2 regions of the Paenibacillus pabuli genome follow, and region 1 is predicted to be linked to the other one. Evidence: riboswitches for the same ligand, from Rfam matches in the RefSeq annotation. Region 1 holds a riboswitch; the other holds the start of a gene.
The links. Region 1 has a riboswitch for thiamine pyrophosphate ahead of ABGV42_RS02860 (thiamine phosphate synthase). Riboswitches for the same ligand answer to the same signal wherever they lie in the genome.
Positions count from the first base shown of each region.

Region 2: another riboswitch for thiamine pyrophosphate. It lies ahead of ABGV42_RS17085 (ABC transporter ATP-binding protein); the one in region 1 lies ahead of ABGV42_RS02860 (thiamine phosphate synthase).

Region 1 is NZ_JBDOIO010000003.1:109,732-117,693, reverse strand. Features, by position in the region: gene ABGV42_RS02880 (ThiF family adenylyltransferase) at 1-844, opposite strand, end outside; gene ABGV42_RS02875 (thiazole synthase) at 841-1,608, opposite strand; gene thiS (sulfur carrier protein ThiS) at 1,612-1,815, opposite strand; gene thiO (glycine oxidase ThiO) at 1,812-3,041, opposite strand; gene ABGV42_RS02860 (thiamine phosphate synthase) at 3,070-3,633, opposite strand; TPP riboswitch at 3,942-4,051, opposite strand; gene ABGV42_RS02855 (ABC-F family ATP-binding cassette domain-containing protein) at 4,162-5,712, opposite strand; gene ABGV42_RS02850 (hypothetical protein) at 5,850-6,845, opposite strand; gene ABGV42_RS02845 (hypothetical protein) at 6,832-7,383, opposite strand; gene ABGV42_RS02840 (hypothetical protein) at 7,380-7,778, opposite strand; gene ABGV42_RS02835 (ABC transporter permease) at 7,795-7,962, opposite strand, start outside.
Region 2 is NZ_JBDOIO010000003.1:3,352,815-3,360,776, reverse strand. Features, by position in the region: gene thiE (thiamine phosphate synthase) at 22-687, opposite strand; gene thiD (bifunctional hydroxymethylpyrimidine kinase/phosphomethylpyrimidine kinase) at 687-1,499, opposite strand; gene thiM (hydroxyethylthiazole kinase) at 1,496-2,308, opposite strand; gene ABGV42_RS17095 (ABC transporter substrate-binding protein) at 2,364-3,431, opposite strand; gene ABGV42_RS17090 (ABC transporter permease) at 3,524-4,336, opposite strand; gene ABGV42_RS17085 (ABC transporter ATP-binding protein) at 4,323-5,084, opposite strand; TPP riboswitch at 5,250-5,352, opposite strand; gene ABGV42_RS17080 (radical SAM/SPASM domain-containing protein) at 5,555-6,430, shown strand; gene ABGV42_RS17075 (S-layer homology domain-containing protein) at 6,699-7,962, shown strand, end outside.

The DNA of each region.
Region 1 (7,962 bases):
GGCGAATCTGTACCGTATCCCTACCGCATAAAACATCGGTTTTCTCCAGATTGGCAGCGGAGAGGTAAGGAAATGTAGCTGCATTTCCGCAGGAAGGACAATCTGCTTTCTTGGCTCCATCCACGTTAATGGATATGTATTCATTCCGCCATACATCAAACGACAACAGCTTACGCCGCAGCGCACCCTCATTACCGCTAAGAAGCTTCATCGCTTCTGCTGTCTGATTCGCCGTTACCATCTGCACAGCCTGCGGGATGATCCCCGATGTATCGCATGTATCTCCGCCGAGCGGGACCTCGCCGAGTAAACAGTTTAAACAAGGGGTATCCCCGGGCAGGAACGTATACGTGATTCCATAACTCCCTACACATCCTCCATAAATCCAGGGTATGCGATATTTCTGGGACATGTCATTAATTAGCAGCCTTGTATCAAAATTATCTGTGGCATCCATGATGAGATCTGCATTTTGAATTAAATCCTCCAACTCGTCTGCACGGACATCCATCATCTTGCCTTCGATGACAATCGAGGAGTTGATATCGAGCAGGCGTTTTTCGGCTGCCATCGCCTTGGGCATTCGCTGAACAGCATCCTGTTCAACATAAAGCTGCTGCCGCTGCAAATTGCTCCATTCCACATAGTCCCGGTCTGCAATCGTAATATGTCCAATTCCTGATCGGGCCAGCGTCTCCGCTATTCCGGTTCCCAGTGCACCAGCCCCCACAATAACGACTCTGCTGTTGCTCAGTCTCCGTTGACCTTCCTTGCCAAGCGGAGCATATCGTTCCTGTCTGGAATAACGATCGCTCTGCTCGGTTGAATTTGTTTCTTCTATCATGTATGAACCATTCCTTCCGCCGGACTGCTGGCTGCCGCATAACGCTTAACGGGTATCATACCTGCTTCATAAGCCAGTCTGCCCGCCTCAACACCCATCCGCATCGCTTTTGCCATTGTAACAGGGTTCCCCGAGCCGGACACGGCCGTGTTCAGCAGCACACCATCTGCCCCCAGCTCCATGGCATAAGCTGCATCTTTGGGGGAACGTAATCCTGCATCCACAATTACAGGAACAACCGCTTGCTCTATTATAATTTCCAGGTTGTACGGGTTGATAATACCTCTTCCTGCTCCAATCGGTGAAGCACCTGGCATGACAGCATGAACCCCAAGCAGTTGCAGCCGTTTGGCTAAAATCACATCATCCGAAATATAAGGCAATACGATAAATCCTTTTTCCAGCAGGATCTCGCAAGCCTTGTACGTTTCGATCGGATCTGGTAGCAGTGTGATTCCATCTCCGATCACTTCTACTTTTATCATATCACAAAGTCCTGAGGCCCGGGCAAGTTCAGCAGTTCGGACCGCCTCTTCTGCATTGGAAGCACCCGCGGTATTCGGAAGTAATGTGTATCGCTTCAAATCAAGTGTATCGAGGAAGTGGCGTTTACCCCGCTCTTCCAAGTTCAGACGTCGTACGGCAAAAGTCAACACTTCGGTTCCTGATGCTTCTACCGCTTGACTCTGTACGTCCAAATCTTCAAATTTGCCGGTACCCAATAACAATCTAGAATGAAATGAATGATGTCCTATTTTCAGCATGTTTTAACCGCCTCCCACAAAATGTACGATCTCGATTCGGTCTCCGTCTCTTAATACGGTCGAGGCGTGGTGCTCCCTCATCAAAATTTGACGGTTTAACTCAACCACCACGGTTTTCACCTGCAAATTAAAGGATTGCAGCAACTGATCCACATGATTCAGTTCGTCATCAACCTTCATGCTCTGCCCGTTTACGATGATGTTCAATGTATGATCTCCTTTCTGCTTAAACGCTCCGGACACAATTCATCTATGCCGAGTTCTTCGGAAGAATGGCCAGCAATCAAATCAGCCATCAGGCTGCCGGTTATTGCGCTCAGTAAGATACCGTTTCTATAATGTCCAAACGCAGTATACAACCCTGGAATGCTGTTACAAGCTCCTAGATAAGGCAAACCGTCAGGGGTTGCAGGTCGGACCCCTGCCCACGCGCGTAGGAACTGGGCTTGCTGAATTCCAGGGACCCAGCTTGCTGCGGAAGCGAGCAGTTCTTGTATTCCTTCCACAGTAACGACCCGGTCCGAACGACCCGGTAAACTGGTAGCTCCAATCCAGACTTCTCCATTTGCTTTGGGAACAATGTATACATTATCTGCATAGACCGTCTTGTCAGGTCTGTAATCTGCATCATGTTCTGCATATTGAATTGCTGCGATTTCACCTTTCACCGGAATAATCGGCATTTGAAGACCTACCTGTTTCAACATTTCTCCACCCTGTAAGCCTACTGCGACAACAACATGTTTACACGTCATTCTTCCAATGGATGTCTCCACACCCTGGATTCCATTCGCGTCCGCAGTTAGACTTACATCCTGTACACCTTCTATTACTTTGGCTCCCAGGGTTTGAGCAGCCCCGGCATAGGCACGTGCCAGGTTGACAGGAAGAAGCTCACTTTCTGAAGCTCTATACAGAGCTCCGTAAGTCTTTCCGCTTATCCATGGGGCTTCACGATGAAGAATGGAATGATCCCACCAGATTTGCTCTGTCAGCGAATCAGCACACCTTGTATCTTGATACTTGTTCATCTCGTCTTCGTTACGAAATGGTGTAACAAATCCATGCTGCTGGAGACCCATTTCAATACCGCTAAGCAGATGAAGCTGTTCTTTTTGTTGATGCAGTAATGTTCTGCTTTCACGTGCAAGCTTCGACATCACAGTAGTATGGAATGCCTCGCTGTCTGCAGCTAACATGCCCGCCGCCGCACTAGACGTCTCACTTGCAATACGGGAACGCTCAATCAAGATCACTTCTTCACCTCGTGAAGCTAACTCATACGCTATGGCACAACCAATAATACCGCCCCCCACTACAATGGTTTCCGCATGAAGTTTACCCCGGATTTCTCCGCGTATTTGGCTTGCAAAAGCTGCTCCATTTCGGTAAAGGCTACCACTTCTTCTTCGGCCTCTTACTTCTTCGCTCATTCATTCACCTCCTCGGTTCATTCATATTCTAGCGACCAATAGCCTGCCTTAAGGCAGTTCCTGCGGATTCCGGATTATCACTAGCCCATACGGATGAGATAACCGCAGCTCCCTTGGCTCCGGCTGCACGTACAGCAGCTATGTTTGCCGGTTCAATGCCGCCAATAGCGATGACGGGAATGGAAACTGCTAAACATACCTCTGTAAGTGCAGATAGTCCTCTCGGCTTGATTCCAGGTTTGCTGGCGGAAGAAAATACATGACCATAAAAGAGGTAATCCGCTCCCCGTTCTTCAGCCTCTCTTGCTTCGTTAAGAGAATGAACCGAAACACCGAGACGAAATCGATCGTTATTGTTCAGGCTGCTACCTTGAGTAGCTGCCACGTTGTACTGCCCCCAATGAATCCTTTGAATGAATAGATGTGTATCCAACTTGTTCAGCTCACTAAGACCATTGATCACGATCCTGTCAGCTGGAATTCCTGCGTTTAGCAAACTGTAGGCCCATTGAATTTTCTGCTCAGTCGTTAGATGTTTCTCCCGAATGTGGATATAGTCAAACCAAGGCCATACAGCTTGTGCAGTCTTCACGAAACGTTGTTCATCCCCTAACCCTGGCGAAACAGCATGCAGTTCAAATGAAAATGAATTCCCACGTGCATTAGAGGTATCCGTTTGAATTCCCCTCCTTACCGTCACAATATGTAACTACAAAAAAGCCACTCCCTTAGGGGAGTGGCCGCGATAATATGTCCTGTTAGTTAAATGAGCTTTACATGCCAGTTGTCAGGTATACAAGCTATTAGATTATAGCCGTCACATATACGAGATACCTGCAAGTTCCACTAGTGAGCATTCACATTCGCTACAAAATCGAATATCAATTGGCCCATGTCATTAACTAAAACGCGCCACTTCCCTACGCTGGTATAATCCAGATCAGGTGCAAAGGGTCCGGAATCGCATTATTCCATCTCAGCCGCAACGAGCGGCCCCCCTAGTGATCGTATGAAGTTGTAGCCTATGTTACCATAGACACCTTTTTTTGTCACCGTCGATTTTTTAAAACCAATGTTAATGATGTTTTGAATAAAAAGCACTTACCGCACTTCGTAACACCTAGTTTTTCTCAGACCAGGCTTCAACGTCCCATGTCTTGGTGACCCAATCCTGATAGAATTCAGGTTCATGGGAAACGAGCAAAACTGTACCTTTAAACTCTTGCAAAGCTCGTTTTAGCTCCGCTTTTGCTGTTACATCCAGATGGTTCGTCGGTTCATCAAACAGGATCCAGTTGCTTTCACGCATCAGAAGCTTGCACAAGCGGACTTTCGCTTGTTCTCCCCCGCTAAGTGCACTCAGCGGACGGGTAATATGCTCGTTTTTCAAACCACACCGGGCCAAATGCCCTCGTACTTCGTTCTGCGTCAGGTGGGAGAATTCGTTCCATACATCTTCAATAGGCGTAATATTCCCAGCCCGGACTTCCTGTTCAAAATAAGCCGTCTCCAGATAATCTCCCAGGAACGTTTTACCACTAATCGGCGGTATCTTGCCTAATATGGTCTTAAGAAGTGTCGACTTACCAACACCGTTACATCCAACAATGGCTATTTTCTCACCACGTTCGATTGTCATTGTCATTTTAGGCAGCAAAGGGTAGGAGTAACCAATCTCAAAATCAATTCCCTCAAACACAGTTTTGCTGCTGGCACGGGCATCTTTGAATTTAAATGTCGGTTTTGCTGCTTCATCCGGGCGATCGATTCGTTCAATCTTGCCCAGTTGCTTCTCACGGCTTTTGGCACGCCCGGAAGTGGAGGCTCTGGCCTTATTACGCTGAATGAAATCTTCCTGTTTCTTGATATATTCCTGCTGTTTCTCATAAGCATCGATATGTTGTGCTTTCTGCATATCAGCCATTTCGAGAAACTTGTTATAGTTGGCGGCATAACGCGTCAATTTAGCAAATTCCAGATGATAAATAACATTAACGACTTCATTCATAAATTCCGTATCATGTGAAATCAGGATAAATGCATAAGGGTAATCTTTCAAATAACGTGTCAGCCATTCAATGTGCTCCACGTCCAGGTAGTTCGTTGGTTCGTCCAGTAAAAGGGCCGTCGGTTTCTCCAGCAACAACTTGGCGAGCAGTACTTTGGTCCGTTGTCCTCCACTTAGTGAAGCAACGTCACGATCAAGCCCAATCGCGGACAAGCCGAGGCCGTTCGCCATTTCTTCCACTTTTACATCGATCAGATAAAAATCACCCTGCTCCAGTTGTTCCTGGATTTCACCCATTTCTTCCAGCAGTTTTTCCAGCTGATCGGGGTCCGCATCAGCCATCTGGTCTGTAATGGTCATCATTTCTTTTTCCAGCTCGAGTAGTGGCAGGAAGGCATCTTTTAATACGTCACGGATGGTTTTACCAGGAGTCAGCTTGGTATGCTGATCCAAATATCCGTAACGAACTTTTGGTGTCCACTCCACTTTCCCGCTGTCTTTCAGCAATTTTCCAGTCAAAATATTCATTAAAGTGGACTTTCCTACACCGTTTGCCCCGACCAGGCCTACCCGCTCTCCCGCAAGTAAACGAAAAGATACATTTTTAAATAACGTACGGTCTCCAAAATTGTGACTGACGTTCTCTACTGACAATAGACTCATAAGATGAGGTTGCTCCTATCTATTTAACATTACTTTTTATTCGGTATTGTTGATACCGGTCAAGTTCTGAACTGAACCCCTATTTTAGCACAGGACCCGCCTTTTCTGAAAGTAATGTAATAGCGCAGCTGCCCTTCTCAGTGAACGACTTCGTTAATGTAACAATTATATTCAAAATACCCAGCCGCCGCGGCCTGCTTCGTATCAGTAAAGACTTCTTCGGCCCGAAAGTTGGTCTGACAGGTTGCTGGATAATAATACTTAATGCCGGTAGAAGGGTCTACACCTCCGATCACTGCTGTTTTTTTAACCAACCGGCCGCCACCAATGGCATATGTATTCACCTTCTGGTTCCCTACAGGCAAACCCTGAATAAAGGCCATGATACCCGTATCCGTAATCGTATTGTACCAATCTTCCTGTGAAATAAGAGGCAGGGTAAACGTATAGGATATCCCATTTCTTCTTGCAAACTCATTATGCCGATTAATGACTTCGGCGAGCTTCTCCTGTACGCTCATGACGATACAAGTTTGTCTGACCTGCTCAAACGAATCTGAATCTTGCAGCAATGGTATCCCAGTAGTCGAAGCAAGTTCGCTTTGAAAACCTTCCATCCATTTACCCTGAATGGCATCATATGCATACACGTAACCGTCGAGTGTAAAATTAATGCTGCTCCCGTCTGCATCTGAATATGTATAGGGCATTTTAGGACTCCATACCTGGTGGTACGAATCATCAGTCTCACCAGTCATCTCTGCTTCTTTAGCCAAGATATAATACCCATCGTAATCAAGTACAACTATGGCGGGTATATAATCGAACAGTGCTTGTATCGCATGAGGATCATCATATATGCCCATATTTAAGGCTATCGTCTGAGTGAATGTCTGCAGTGCCAGTTCTTTATCTGCCTTTACGAATTTGGTGGAATCATAACCCGCTTCACTGTTTTGCTTCTCATTCTGGTGCATGACGGTTCCAGCATCCAATACCGCTGTTTGGAGGGCCGATCTATACCTTTGACTTAGAACCTGGGCGTCTTCCGCATCTTGAGTATGACGAGAAACGATCCAAAAGAAAGGCAAAAATATTAGAACAAACACAATGGACAAATCAGTAATCTTCATTAAGAACCATGCCTCCATAACTGGTAAACACTGCTGCTGCAGGGGCTGTACCATTCAGCCACTCGCGAATCAGCATGGCCGGTGTGCGATTGGTATTTTTAAGTGTAATCGTGAAAAAGTCACCTATGGTCAGTGTATATCTGCGGCGTGGATCATCGGCTGCGTACGTTCCCGAGACAGGGAACATTTTTTCTAGGATTTGAGCTGAGTAGTATGCATCCTGTACCGTCTCGTACGTTCCTGTAAATGTACTTTGATCCACAGGATCCGTGTAGTGAGGGACATATTTTTTGTGCAGGTGTTCAATCGTAATCTCATAAACATTGCCTGTTCGTGCCAGCTGCTCTTCAAATTCGGCATACATTCCAGGAGAAATGTAACCTTTCGTTCTGACCGAATCCACAAAACGGGTAACCGTCTGATATGTGGTCATTCGCGCTATATCGTCTTGTCGATCTGCAATTTCCGCCGTCGGATATACATATAGCAGAAGTACTGCCAGCATAACTGCTAGCAGCTTGGATACAGCATTTATCAATTGATACTGGCCTCCTTCCAAAACGCAATCATAAGCAATTCTCCGCTATCATTCCTTATAAACTCCGGCCTATAGGACGCGGATACAGGAACAGGTATGGTCGCACTTCTGTTGATAAGCGGGTCTATCGTATATGTCTTCCCGTCTACCTGCAGTTCGACCGCTGTACCAGTCATTTGTCTTACCGTATGTAACACTTCAGCTCCGCTGTAACGGAGTGGTTTGCTTATACTTAATGTCGTATTGATTCTTCCTTCCATGTCTTCATTCGTGTGCATGCTGGAACTCAAAGCACTGGCCAATACGCTAACGCTTTGTTGTCCATACAGACAGGCTGTTACAAACAGGACAATGGCGGTACAAAACAACATGAGTTGCTGTGTATTTTTTGACAATGGAAACCAACTCCTGTCAGGATTGCTGGAAGATTAGTCCTCTGACCACATTTGACTTGTCCTTAACGATAACTGCCTTGAACTTTCCACTTGGGTTAACGTACTGATTGTCCTTCTCGCTCATGGTCTGGTTAATACTGCCCACTTTGCTATCTGGAGCGATGACCGAACCGTAATCCGCATT
Region 2 (7,962 bases), 3.2 Mb from region 1:
GGCGGTGCAGGGACCGCACGGCTACGCCTGCATCCCGCGCACCGCCGCAGCGAACTGCGCAGCCGCTGCGCGCACATCGGCCGCGCCCGCGATGGCGGAGATGACGGCTACGCCGTCGGCTCCTGCCGCCATCACGGCGGCCGTGGTATCGGGCGTAATGCCGCCGATACCCACCACCGGAACTGAGATGCCTGCGGCGCGCAGTTCCGCCACCCCGGCGGGGCCCAGCACAGCGTGGGCATCCGCCTTGGAGCGCGTCGGGTACATGGGCCCGACGCCAAGATAGTCGGCGCCCGCCTGCACGGCGCGGCGGGCTTCCGACACGGAGTGGGCGGATACGCCAAGCATCCGCCCCGCTCCGATGCGGGCGCGTACCAGCGCCGCGTCCGCATCGTCCTGGCCGACATGCATGCCGTCGGCCTCCACCGCCACAGCCAGCTCCACATCATCGTTCACGATGAACGGAATCCCGTGCTGGCTGCATACCTCGCGAAGCTGCATCGCAAGCGAGATGCGGGCTTCGCCAGCAAGTGCACCAGTTCCCTTCTCGCGGAACTGGAACAGCGTGATGCCGCCAGCAATGGCTTGGCGCAGCACATGCACGGGGTCCAGCGTTGTATTCACGCTGCCCATCACCAGGTACACCTGCATCGCCCGGCGTACCGCCTCTGCATCCCATCTGCGCATCACTGTTCACCCCGCTGTCTGCGCTGATACGCAAAATGATTCGTTGGCCCATGTCCGGCCCCAATGCCCAGTTCATCCTCAATGGCTGCCTGAATGAACGCTCGCGCGGTCGTTACGGCAGCCAGGACTGAAGAGCCCTTGGCCAGTTCGGCCGTGATGGCGGCAGAGTACGTACATCCGGTCCCATGAGTGTGGCGTGTCACAATGCGTACGTTCTCCAGATAATGAAAGGACGTGCCGTCATAGAGAACATCCACGATCATCCCTTTACCCTCAGCATGACCACCTTTGACCAGAGCATACGCCGAGCCCATGTGCACGATCCGCCTGGCGGCTTCTTCACGTTCCGCCAGATTCCGAATGGTCATTCCGGTGATCAGTTCGGCCTCCGGAATATTCGGCGTTGTGATTAATGCATGTGGCAGCAGGTCCGTGATCAGGGCATGTACCGCCTCCTGCTGAAGCAATGGGGCACCGCCCTTTGCTACCATGACCGGATCGATGACCAGATTGGACCAACCGAATTTCCGCCATTTCTCGGAAACCAGCCTAATGGTCTCTGCATTGAAGAGCATGCCTGTTTTTACCGCCCCAGGCTTGAAATCTTCACCCGTGGAATCGAGCTGCCGGGCAATGCCTTCCAAGGGAACCGGATACACTCCCTGAACGCCTAGTGTATTCTGTGCAGTAACCGCAGTAATGACAGACAAGCCGTAAACGCCAAGCTCCTGAAAGGTTTTCAAATCTGCCTGAATGCCGGCCCCGCCGCCATTATCCGACCCGGCAATCGTGAGTGCCTGCGTTATACTCATTGAGGCTCACCGCCAACCTGACGAACCCGAGCCTGCTGTGCAAGCACGTCCGGGGTTACCAGCGCAAGCTGGTTTAACAGCTCAATCTGGAAGCTGCCTGGCCCAAGATGGGCTGTGCGCGCTGCCGCGATCTCGGCTGCAACGCCATAGAAGGCAAGTGCTTCAACAACGCTGCTGAGCAAGTCTTCTCCAGACGGTGCAATCGCAGCAAAGGCACCTATGATGGAGCTGAGCAGACATCCTGCGCCAGTGACCTGGGTGAGCAGGGCATGTCCATTTTGCGTCAGGAACGTGGTCTGCCCATCCGTAATCACATCCTCGCGTCCAGTGATAACGACAACGCAGCCGAGCTTTTGCGCTGCCCGCTCGGCGATCCGGGTGCGGTCACCTTCCCCTTCGCCAGCGTCGACACCCTTGATGCTCCAGTTCTCGCCTATAACATTGGCGACTTCCGCCACGTTCCCCCGCAGTACGGTAAGCCGAAGCTCACGCACGAGCATCTGAACTGTATCCGTGCGATAGGCCGTAGCGCCAGCTCCAACCGGGTCGAGTACAACAGGTACATGATGGGCATTGGCCGATTGTCCGGCGAGGCGGATGGCCTGAACAACCTGGTCATCCAGGGTGCCAATGTTGAGCACGACCGCTCCGGACATTTTGGCGACATCGGCTACCTCTTCATGGGCGTAGGCCATGAAGGGAGAGGCGCCCAGTGCGAGCAGGCCATTGGCCGTAAAGGGAGCAACCACAATGTTGGTGATATTGTGAACAAGTGGATTATGAGTACGAACACGTGCCAGATATGACATATGAAAATTCCTCCTAGTAAGCCATTATTGTTTTTTTATAGCAGAACTCATTTCCTTACTGATCCTGCAAGTTGATAAAAACATCGTCAGCTTTAACCGAATCCGGAATCAATTCACTTTGTACCAGCCACTTCCGCACGTTCTCCCAGGAGGAAGCGTCCTGCCAGCCAAACGGCTTGCCATCCTCAGTCATGAGTGGCAGCAGAATGTCCAGACTTTTCGCTTCAATCTCAGGATCCAGCGGAGACGTTGCATTTTCATGTGCGAGCAGAATGTTCAGTGCTTCTTCCGGATGTTCCATCACATCGTTCTGACCTTCCTGGATCGCTTTGACGAAGCGGGTGAGCTGATCTTTCTTCGCCTCGATTCCCTCATCGCTTGCCGTCAGAACGAGTTCGTAATAATCTGGTACGCCGTAATCGACTGGATTAATCGACTTGACGGCATGACCTTCTTTTTCGAGAATCAACTGTTCATGATTGATAAAACCACCCATAATCGCATCAGCCTGACCGGTGGCCAGCGAAGGGATCAGATCAAAACCGACATCCACCAGATTCATGCGGTCCGGATTGCCTCCATCCTGACGGATCATCGTTCGTACCATGGCTTCATACAGGGGAACGGAGGAATACCCTACGGTCAGTCCTTCAAGATCTTTGGGCGTGTTTACGTTCCCGTCCTTTTCCGTCATTAGATGAACGAGTGGATGCCGAACCACAGCGGCAATGGATCGTACGGGAATGCCTTCCCCACGGGCTAGCAAAATTTGCGGCTGATAACTCAGCGCCAGATCCACTTTGCCGGCGGCTACAAGTTTGAGCGCATCATTCGTATCGGCAGGCATCTGAATGTCCACATCGAGACCTTGGTCTGCGAAATATCCCTTTTCCTGTGCTGCGTATATAAAGGAATGGACTGCGTTCGGATACCAGTCGAGCATGATGGACAATGAATCATGGTCACCAGACGACGTTCCGGTTGTTGTTGAATCTGTGCCCTGTACCTGGGGATCGGAATCGGACGATGACGGGTTCGCGCCTTTATTGCCACAACCGCTGACGATCAAAAATAAACAGATGAGGACAGGAAGCAGGATGTGAATGATTTTCTTTTTTTTCATGGATAAATGGACCTCGTTTCGTTCATTTTTGTTTGGTTCCAATCGATGATATGTTTCAAAAAGATCGACAGGAAGGAGCAGCACTTGTTATCTCATTGCGATTGCCTTTTAATCGACTTTCCTCTGCGTTCATGGTCTGCATTCCGCTTCAATCCAAGAGATCGCTCCAGCCAGGCAATAAGCACAAACAGACCGATGCCCAGCAAGGATAACAGCAGGATGGAGGCAAACATGGCATCGGTATTCATGTTGCTTGACATTCTGCGGCTGAAATAGCCAAGACCTTTGCTGCCTCCGAGCCATTCGCCAATGGTTGCACCAACCACGCAGTACACCACCGACATCTTCAACCCCGAAAAGAAAGAGGGAAGTGCAAGAGGCACCTGGAGTTTACGGAACAGATCCCACTTGCTCGCCCCCATGGTCATCAGCAGTTCACGCTGCTCCGGGTCACCTTGACGGAGACCATCGTAGGTGCTGACCACAATCGGGAAGAACGCGATCAGAAACACCACGGCGACTTTGCTCCAGAGAGTATAGCCAAACCAGAGAATGAATACGGGGGACAGGGCGATGAGTGGAATCGTCTGACTGATCACGATGAAGGGGTACAGCGCCTTTTCAATTGCGCGGCTTAGGTGCATGCCCGCTGCAAGAGCGCTTCCGGCGACGATGGACAAGCCGAAGCCAACTGCAACCTCTATCAATGTGGTAGGCAGATGGGTGGCCAGAAGCAGATGCCGATGCTCAACTAGAGAACTCGCTATCGATGTAGGTGCAGGAATAATGAAGGAAGGGACCCAGCCCAATCGCACGATACATTCCCAGCCGGCCAGCATCATGAGGAGAAGCGATGCGAACAGGCCATAGCGGGCAAACCATCTGGTGACGCTAAAGCTTCGCATGTAATTGTTCCTCCAACCGTTGTCGCATCTGAATAAGATTCGGATCATAGACCATGTCCGAATGCCTCGGACGGGGCAGAGGCACCGTCATGTCCAGCAGCTGCCGACCACCAGGAGTTAGAAGGATGATCCGGTCACTTAATAACAGGGCTTCTTCAATATCATGCGTGATGAACAGCACCGTTTTGCCGAGGCTTTCCCACAATTCAAGCAGCCAGCGGTGCATCTCCCGCTTGGTCATGGCATCGAGCGCGCCGAAGGGCTCGTCCAGCAGCATCAGCTGTCCTCCCGTCAGCAAGGTGCGCAGCAGGGCGACCCGCTGCTTCATGCCGCCGGACAGTTCGTCCGGGTAGGCATGCTCATAGCCGGATAAGCCGAATCTGTCGAGTCCGGCCATAATGTCAGCTCGCAGCTTAACCTTGTCCTGCTTCCTCGGGGCAAGCTCCGAGGGAAGCAGGCAGTTCTCCATAACGGTCCGCCAGGATAACAGCAGATCCTTCTGCGGCATGTAGGCAACCTGCCCAAGTCGCTGTCCGGAAGGCACTCCCGCAATTTCGATCATGCCGTCCGTCGGTTCAAGCAAGCCCGCCAGCAGCTTGAAGAGTGTGCTCTTGCCCGACCCGCTGGAGCCGATCAGCGAGACGAATTCTCCTTTTTTTACACACATCGACACATTGGAGAGGACGGGGGAATCCCTCTGATCCGGGAAAGTGAAAGTCATGTTGTGAATCCGTACATCGTTGCTCATCGTGTTCCGTGCCCCCTTGGTATGAAAACTGCCTGAACGAAAATGCACCTGGTTTGCGATCTGTATGTAAACGCGAAAAGACCCACCCATTTCCGGAGAAATGAGTGGGCCTGTTAAGTTCAACCGACATTCATGTTCATATGAATATGTAAAAAATCAGTTAACTGAAAGTCCGCTCCACTTCCCTCCGCTGGTATGATCCAGATCAGGTTCAAAGGGTCCGAATACATTCATTCGTCTCAGCCGCAAGGCTCCCCTAGTGCAATCGTTCAAGATATGCAGTTGTGTACACAGCATATATCACGTGCCCGCGAGATGTAAAGAGGGCTTAGAGGCAAAAGTTAAACGTTAAACGCATTCGCGGATTTACCTTGGCTTCCTAACCCGATATAATGGTGATGGCGCATATGGGCCGGATTAAAAATGAGGGTGGGACTGTTCTCCCTCCTAAGCAGAATGGGGACCCCGAGTTGAAAACGTTCAAGAAAGTATATATTGAAATTACAAGCATATGTAACCTGGCATGCAGCTTCTGTCCACAAACCAAGCGTGCCAAAGGATTCATTGACCCTGAAGTCTTCAACAATATATTGGATCAAATTAAACCACATACCAAACATATTTATTTGCATGTCAAAGGGGAGCCGTTGCTTCATCCCAAAATTGATCTGTTACTGGATTCCGCGCATGAGAAGGGATTCAAGGTTAACATTACAACGAACGGAACGCTGCTGCCCAAGACCCAGCATAAGCTGCTTGGCAAACCGGCCTTGCGGCAAATGAATTTCTCCCTTCACAGCTTCGACGGGCATGAGGGATCGACAGACCGTGAAGGATACCTCAGCAACATTTTGTCTTTTGCCAGAGAAGCGGTGAAACATAATGTGATCATCTCGTTCCGACTCTGGAACCTGACGCAGGACAACTTCACGAATGCCCAGATGAATCGCAACCGGGAGACGCTGGAGGTACTGGAGCGCGAGTTCAACCTGGATTTCCGCATTGAGGAAAAGGTGGTTCCAGGCAGCGGCGTCAAAATTGCGCCGAATGTCTATCTCAATCAGGACCACGAGTTCCAGTGGCCAAGTCTGGATGCACCGGAGGATGATGGCAAAGGCTTCTGCCATGCGCTGCGCAATCAGGCGGCGGTCCTGGTGGATGGCACGGTTGTTCCGTGCTGCCTTGATGGCGAAGGTGTCATTAATCTTGGTAACGTCCATGAGAAGTCATTCTCGGAGATTATCGAAGGCGAGCGGGCGAACAATCTGGTTTATGGTTTTTCCAAGCGGGAAGCTGTGGAGGAACTATGCCGGAAGTGCGGATATCGTCAGCGGTTCGGAGCTTAGTCAAATAAGATATATTTAAAAGCGTGCCCTTCGAATTTTATTTCGATATGGCACGCTTTTTGCTTTTTTTATTGCAGAATAGTTTTGATAATAAAAATTGAAATCAATTCAGGATAACAACTTTTTTGTAAAATCATAGTTTAATGATCTTGTTTTTATGATTTTACATGGTATTATTATCCTATTGATCAGGAGGTGATATAGTTCCATAGATTCATATAATATTGTTTTTACCTACTAGAAGCCTATTGAGGAGTGTGTTTTAGTTTTGAATTCAAAATGGAAAAAGTTTAATCGCAAACTATCGTTGATGCTTTCTACGTCGCTTGTTGTCTCCATGTTAGCTCTTAATTTATCTGTATCGGCAGAAGTGGCTACATCTAAAACTTCTTTTACTGATATTGATCATTCGTATGCCAAAACGGAAATAACCAAACTAGTGGAACAAGGAATTCTGACAGGTTTTTCGGATGGGACATTTAAGCCTTCTGATTCCGTAACACGAGCTCAATTGGCAAAAATTATGGTCGGTGCACTTAAGTTACAGCCTGATACATCTGAAGCAAGCCAATTCAAGGATGTAAAGGAAGATCAATGGTATGCCGGCTATGTAGGTGCACTGGTCAAATCCGGGATTGCTCAAGGCACTTCCAAAGATAGCTTTTCACCTAATAAGAACGTGACAAGAGAAGAATTAGCTGTATTTTTCGTTAGAGCTTTTGGTTGGAACCAACAAGACGTAACGAGCCAAACATCCAAACCTCAACTTTTTGATTTGGATCAAGTATCGAACTGGGCAAAAGATTCTGTAGCATTGGCCTACCAATCGGGCTTCATCAAAGGATTAGTTCAAAAAGATGGAACAGTAAAATTTAATCCTTCAGGAATAGCAGATCGCCAAGCGTTAGCGAGACTTGCCTATGAATTTGTAATGAATAAGTCTACATATGATAGTTACATGACTCCGGCCAAGACAGAGGACGGAACTGAAGAATCTAACGAAGCAAAACCGGAAACGACAAAACCTTCTGAAGGTAGTAGTAAAGGAAGCAGTGGTAGCAGTTCCGGAGATAAAGGGAACGGTAGTAACAATGGTGGAAATAATGGAGGCGGGGAACAAGCTCCTAGTAAAAATCTTACCGCTCCAGGTGAATATACGCTTGGGGATGTAACTGGAAATGTAACTATTAGTTCTCAAGGTGTCACTCTAAAAAACACTAAAATAAATGGTGATTTGAAAATACTTGAGTCCGTAGAAAACGGTGACGTGACTCTTGATAATGTTAATGTTACGGGAACCACTGAGATTTATGGCGGAGGACCTAACAGTATTCATGCGGTGAACTCCGTTCTAGCAACAGTGATCGTTGACAAAGGAGATGGCAGTATCCGTCTGGTCCTTGAAGGTGGAAGTGATGTTCAGCAGATTGAAATTAGATCTGGTGCGATCGTACAGAATGTTTCCACGGGTCAGGTCGGACCAATCGATATTGCAGAGTCCGTTCCGCATAATGCTTCGGTAGCTCTAAGCG